One region of the Secundilactobacillus muriivasis genome, then DNA from elsewhere that is predicted to be linked to it. Evidence: predicted binding sites of a transcription regulator. Region 1 holds the regulator's gene; the other holds the start of a gene.
The links. The regulator LexA, encoded in region 1, represses DNA repair genes until DNA is damaged. The targets are predictions, from matches to a motif close to CNAACANNTGTTNG.
Positions count from the first base shown of each region.

Region 2: a site for LexA is predicted at 1,362-1,375, ahead of ruvA (Holliday junction branch migration protein RuvA). Genes of this name have one in related genera too.

Region 1 covers NZ_BAABMI010000065.1:22,255-25,649, reverse strand. The annotation lists partial or broken gene ACYVR3_RS13770 (hydroxymethylglutaryl-CoA synthase) at 1-148, shown strand, start outside; gene ACYVR3_RS13765 (DUF2975 domain-containing protein) at 338-910, shown strand; gene ACYVR3_RS13760 (helix-turn-helix domain-containing protein) at 929-1,159, shown strand; gene lexA (transcriptional repressor LexA) at 1,256-1,885, opposite strand; gene ACYVR3_RS13750 (DUF896 domain-containing protein) at 2,026-2,271, shown strand; gene ACYVR3_RS13745 (YneF family protein) at 2,366-2,593, shown strand; gene ACYVR3_RS13740 (ABC transporter ATP-binding protein) at 2,966-3,395, shown strand, end outside.
Region 2 covers NZ_BAABMI010000003.1:87,001-90,395, forward strand. The annotation lists gene ACYVR3_RS00540 (lysylphosphatidylglycerol synthase transmembrane domain-containing protein) at 1-987, shown strand, start outside; gene ruvA (Holliday junction branch migration protein RuvA) at 1,397-1,996, shown strand; gene ruvB (Holliday junction branch migration DNA helicase RuvB) at 2,012-3,040, shown strand; gene queA (tRNA preQ1(34) S-adenosylmethionine ribosyltransferase-isomerase QueA) at 3,042-3,395, shown strand, end outside.

The sequences.
Region 1 (3,395 bases):
CCAACGGTTGAGTGTTGCGGAATATGAACAAATTTTTGCCGAAACATTGCCAGACCATGATATTTTGTTAGATACAAGTCGTGATGTGTCGCGGTTTGTACTAACTGGAATCAAGCATGACCAGCGGCAGTATCTGGATCGCGGTTAGTTGCATGTTTTAGTAAATCAGTCAGTATTAAAGCTCGTCATCGCTTAATTAGGCGGTTTCGGGCTTTTTTATTTGACTTAATCGTGTTGATTTATTGCAAAACAAATCAAAAATATCGATATTCAATAATTGATTATCGAAAAACGATATGATATAGTTGAGCTATTAAAAGAGGAGGCGTAGGGGATTATGCCGAAAATGTTAAAGTTTGGGGTTAATGTGTTATCGTTTTTGATGTATCTGGCGCTTTTTGGCTTAGTTTTGGGGTTAGTGGTACCAATTGGATTTTTGATCGATGGTTTTGGCAGTAACGTTGCGAAAAGTATTGTAACGGATAGTGAGTATCTAGTGGTTTTGCATCATACACACGTTTCAAGCAGCGCAATCGCTAATTTTCCAAGCGGCGTGTACGGGGTGTTAATGGCAGTTGGGTCAGCGTTGAGCGTTATTGCCGGTCTGATGATGGTTTGGGCAGGTCTTCAGTTGTTGGGGAACCTGGTTAAAAAACAATATTTTGTTAGTGACAACGTGAAACAACTGAAACGAATCGTGATCGCACAAGTGATTGCGGTGTTTAGTGATGGATTTGTCGCAACCGCCAACCAGTTAATTAAAACGGATCTTCATCGGGTCAATAGTACGTATCCGGTTGATTGGAATGATCCGTTGCAGGATTTGGTCATGCTTGTTATTATCGGCTTAGTTTATTATATTTATCAACGAGCAGTGGCGCTGAAAGAAGAATCAGAATTGATCATCTAGAAGGAAAGTGATTGGGCGATGATACAAGTTGAATTGAACGTGATGATGGCCAAACGGAATATGACGACGGGCCGGCTTGCCAAATTAGTCGGGATTACACCCGCTAATATTTCGATTTTAAAGAATGGGAAGGCAAAAGCAATTCGATTTAGTACGTTAGCGAAAATTTGTGAAGTCCTTGATTGCCAACCAGGTGATCTGATCCGGTACGTTGCGGATGGGCCAGCTACTACGGATCAGGATGATTAACCGTTGTTTGTTCATGTGACAAAAAGCCCCACAAACGTTGTTGATGACGTTTGTGGGGCTTTTGAAAGCAATAAAAAAGTCGCGAGTCGCGACTTCTTAAGCGATATCATCCCGATAAAGACCAATCACCTTACCTAAAATGGTAACCTGATTCAAGATAATGGGCGCCATGGTGTCATTTTCCGGTTGTAGCCGGTAGTAATGATCTTCCTTATAGAATCGTTTGCAAGTCGCTTCATTATCTTCGGTCATGGCAATAACGATTTCACCGTTCTCAGCAGTGTGCTGCTTTTTAACGATGACCTTGTCACCAGTCAAAATGCCGGCGTTGATCATACTTTCACCACGGATGGTCAGCATGAACAACTCGTTAGCTTCTTCAACTAAGCCATCAGGAACGGGGAAGTAATCAACGGCTTCTTGAACCGCTAAAATGGGTTCGCCGGCGGTAACCGTCCCTAAAACCGGAATCTTAGTTGGCGTTGTAACGATGCCCAACGTTTCAGTACCAAGTGGTGTTACCTCTAGTGCGCGAGGCTTAGTAGGATCCTTAATGAGGTATCCTTTTTTAGCCAATCGCGCAATGTGGCCGTGAACGGTTGAGGTTGAACTAAGACCAACGGCTTCGCCGATTTCCCGAACGGTTGGCGGATAGCCATGAGCCTGAGTCTGGTCATAGATATATTGCAAAATCGCAAGTTGTTTTGAATCTGATGCTTTTGTCATGGATTCACCTCGACGATGGTTGATTTATAGCCCCATCATAGCATAGGTTGCTCAAAATTTCAAACACCTGTTCGGGTTGATTCGTTGTTCTTTTGGGTGTAATCTGCTAAAATGTGATTTGCAAATGAGGAGTGATAAAAATGGCAGATGCTGAGATGCAAAAATTAATTAAGCGAATTAACGAACTGGCCCATAAAGCTAAGGCTGAAGGCTTGTCTGAATTAGAAGAGATTGAACGCAAGGATTTACGCCACCGTTATTTGGAAAAATTCCGGGAGAGTTTCCGGAGTCAAATTGAAATGGTTCAGGTGTTCGATAAGGCGGGGAAAGAAATTACCCCTAAAAAGGTTCAAGATGTTCAACGAAAAAAGGGCTTGCGTGATTAGTCTTTTTGAATGATTCCGTCAGATTACCTTTTCATTTACCGTGGAATTGTGTAATATTGTTTAATGGAAGTTAGAAAAAAGGAGGCACATCCGCTTGTCAACACCAATTTGGATCTTAATCGTGATTGTTGCGTTGCTGGCCGGTTTAGCGCTGGGCTTTTTTGGTGCCCGTCGGTACATGGAAAAGTACATCCGTGAAAACCCACCAATTAACGAAGATCAATTACGCCTGATGATGATGCAGATGGGACAACGCCCATCTGAAAAGAAGCTTCATCAGATGATGAACAGTATGCGGCAACAAACACCAGACAAAAAATAGTCGGTGTGCGGTGCGGGAGACGCTCGAGTAATCGGGGGTCTCTTTTTTGTGCAGAGAGTGGAGAAGGGCGGTTAGAGCGCGGAGCGTAAGGGTAACCCAACAGAAAGTCGTGAGTTTTCGGCTTTCTGTTGGGTTACCCTTACGTGCAGCGCTCTGCCCTTCGGAACTCGTTTAGGCTCGAGGACAGCAACGAGCATGAAAGAATGCTGAGGCGGATATATATATATACAGACTGAACGCCATGCCACCAGAACTCGATTCGTTCAAAGCTACCCAACGCCTTTTATTAGACATCTTCACCAATTGTGTTAATATTGTAACGTTTCTGTGTTTTTGAACGGTTAAAAGCCACGATGACAAGGGAGGGACATCATGAGCATTTTTAAGAAACTTGGCTGGTACTTTCGGGCTGAGTGGCGAACTTATTTATTCGGGCTACTGGGGCTGTTGCTAACAGCCCTGTTTGCCATTATTCCGCCGCGAGTCATTGGGGTCGTTGTGGATTTGATCCACGATCAACGCTTAACGAGTCAGTCATTAATTTGGAATCTGAGTCTATTGTTGATTGCGGGTTTTGGTCAGTACGGTTCACGATATATGTGGCGGACCGCCATTTGGGGTGCAGCCGCTAAATTGGAACAAACGTTGCGACAACGCTTATTTGGTCATTACATGCAATTGGATCAATCTTTTTATCAGCGGTACCGAACCGGGGATTTGATGGCTCGGGCAACTAATGACCTTCAGGCGATTCAGCGGGTGGCCGGTGGCGGTATTTTACAATTTGCGGATTCCATTATTA
Region 2 (3,395 bases), on a different contig from region 1:
TTTGGCTATTCGTTACGCGACGTTAAACTTAATATTCTAATTCGCGATTTTGCATCGATCCACTTGGATTGGTTACTGATCGCGGTTTTATGTATGATCCTCTACTTTGGCCTTGAGGGCCTGGTCGTCAAGATCTTCGTTGATGAACGGATGGGGCATTATTCGTTTAAGAGTGCGATCCGAATTCCGTTAATTGAACAGTTATTTAACGGCATTACACCATTTTCATCCGGTGGGCAACCGGCGCAACTGATTGCGATGCTTCAAAGTGGCATCGATGGTGGTCGGGCAAGCTCAGTTTTGTTGATGAAATTCATTGTGTATCAGGCTATGATCGTGATCAACTTTATCATTGCGTTGGTTATTGGGTTCCATTATATGGTCAGCAAAATGAGCTACCTATCACTATTCGTGGTGTTTGGGTTCTTGATCCACTTCGGGGTGATTATCGGGTTACTGTTGGTCATGTTTTGGCCGCAATTTACCAAAAAAGCCGTGCGTGTGATTTTGAGTCCCATGCGGTGGTTTGGTAAAGCGGAACGGATGAACGACATGCTGACCCGCTTGGATACGAAGATCGACTTGTTTTATGAGGAGAGTGTCCAACTGCTGGGTCAGCGAAAGCTCTTGTTGAAAGTTGCTTTAGTGACATTCTTACAATTGATGGCGTACTACCTGGTACCGTATTTCATCATGTTGTCGTTAGGGTACACGCAGGCCAATATTGTGATGATTACCTGTTTACACGTGTTGATCGTGATGGTAATTTCAATCTTCCCAATTCCTGGGTGTGCCGGTGGGGCCGAGTATAGTTTCACGGTGCTGTTTGGCAGTTACATTACCAACTCCAGCAAGTTGGTGCTCGCCATGTTACTTTGGCGGATCTTAACTTATTACTTTGGTATCTTCGCTGGGATTGGTGCGTTGGCGATTAAGCCGGATCAGTTGAAGCCGCATAAGCCACTGCCGGAACATGATGATGACTGATTGAGTTGGGTTTTATAATTGAATTTTCGGCGTCCTCCTAGGAAATTAGGGGGGCGTTTTGTTTGTTGGTGGGTTGGGGTTTCTGAACCAGTGGTTGAGGTGAACAGTTATCGAATTAGTGGCTGAAGCGGCTGATTTTCGGCGCAAATTGGATTAGCCATCAGGGGTTCCTTTTACGAATAAGGGGATTACAGTTTGGTGTCTTACGGTTTCCGCGCCGAAACGCGTTTCCCGAAACTGAGGGTTGCATGTAAGGGGACTAGGGTAACGCCCCCAAGCCCAGGGGCATTACCCTAGTCCCCTTACATACCACCCTCAAAGCGTTTCGGGAAACGCTCTGTGATTTCGCCCCAATTCGTGGTACAATTTTTAGGCAAACATACGTTTAGAGAACTGGAGTGGCGACAGCATGTATCAGTATTTAGAAGGTAAAATCGTTGATATTCAACCGACCTACATCGTTGTGGACGTTCACGGCGTGGGCTATTTAGTTCGGGTTGGCAATCCGTTTCGGTTTGAGGTTGGCTCAGACGATGTTCGGGTATATGTCCACCAATCAATTAGCGATAGCGCCCAGATTTTGTATGGGTTTAACACGTTAAAGGAAAAACAGTTATTTGAAAAGTTACTGGCAGTTTCTGGCATCGGCGCCAAGAGTGCGTTGGCGATTTTGGCGAATGGCGATCAGCAAGCCATTGTGAACGCGATTAGCGGCAATGATGTCAGTTATCTGACGAAGTTTCCAGGAATCGGGAAGAAAACGGCCCAACAAATTGTGCTGGACCTGCGTGATAAACTGGAAGACTTTGCAGAAACGGATCTATTCCAGACGGCGACCGTTAACGGCGGTGATGGCGAGAATAAGGCGTTGAACGAAGCGATGGCAGCATTAGCCGCACTAGGTTATCGAGACCGCGACGTTAAAAAGGTTGAAAAAGTACTCGCTGAACAACCGGGGGAAACGACTGACGTTTACCTCAGTTCAGCGTTATCATTATTAACAAAGTAGAATGGAGGCTTGTTGATGGTAGATGATGAACGGTTAGTGACCGGTGAATCACAGGATGAAAACGAAGCCTCAATTGAACAATCGTTACGGCCATCTACGCTGAGTCAGTATATCGGACAACGGGCGCTCAAACAGGAGTTAACGGTGTATATTCAGGCTGCTAAACAACGTGAAGAAGCGTTAGACCACGTCTTGTTATACGGACCACCTGGCCTTGGGAAGACCACGTTAGCGATGATCATCGCGTCTGAGATGCAAGTGGGGTTGAAGACGACCAGTGGCCCGGCCATTGAAAAAACGGGTGATTTGGTGGCGTTGCTAAACGAGCTGAATCCCGGCGACGTTTTATTTATTGATGAAATTCACCGCTTACCCAAAGTGGTGGAAGAAATGCTTTATTCGGCGATGGAAGATTTTTACGTTGATATCGTGGTGGGGCAGGGACCAACTGCTCACCCGATTCATTTTCCGTTACCGCCATTTACCTTAATTGGCGCAACCACGCGAGCCGGACTGCTTTCGGCACCGTTGCGTGATCGGTTTGGCATCGTTGGTCATATGGCCTACTACGATGTTGACGAACTAGAACAAATTGTTGATCGCTCCGCTCGAATTTTACAGTCCGCAATCGATACGGAAGGCGCACACGAAATCGCGCGGCGTTCACGGGGAACGCCCCGAATTGCAAACCGGTTGCTGAAACGAATCCGGGATTTTGCACAGGTTTCACCAGAGCACGATGCAATTGATAAGACCATTGTGCAACACGCGCTAACGATGCTGCGCGTTGACGATGAGGGCCTTGATCAAACTGACGTGAAGCTATTGGAAACGATGATCAGATTCTATAACGGTGGGCCAGTTGGCTTGAGTACCCTAGCGGCCAACATCGGTGAAGAAACCGATACCGTTGCAGAAATGTATGAACCATTCTTGTTGCAAAAAGGGTTTATTAAACGAACTGCTCGTGGTCGAATGGTCACACCATTAGCGTATGAGCACCTCGGCCTAACACCTATGAATAACGGAAAGGATCCACACTAACATGACACTAACAACTGAAGATTTTGATTACGATTTACCACACGAGTTAATTGCCCAGACGCCAATTGAAAAACGAGATGCGTCTCGATTATTGGTCATGGATCATGAAACTGGCGAGCTGGAAGATCAACATTTTTATAACATCATTGATCACCTCAACCCCGGCGATGCCGTTGTAATGAACGACTCACGGGTCATGCCCGCTCGAATTTACGGCGTGAAGCCAGAGACCGGTGGCCACGTTGAAGTTTTATTACTTCATAACACGCAAGGTGATGAATGGGAAACCTTGATGAAACCTGCTAAGCGGATTCGCGTTGGCCAAACGGTTACCTTTGGTGACGACGGTGCGTTG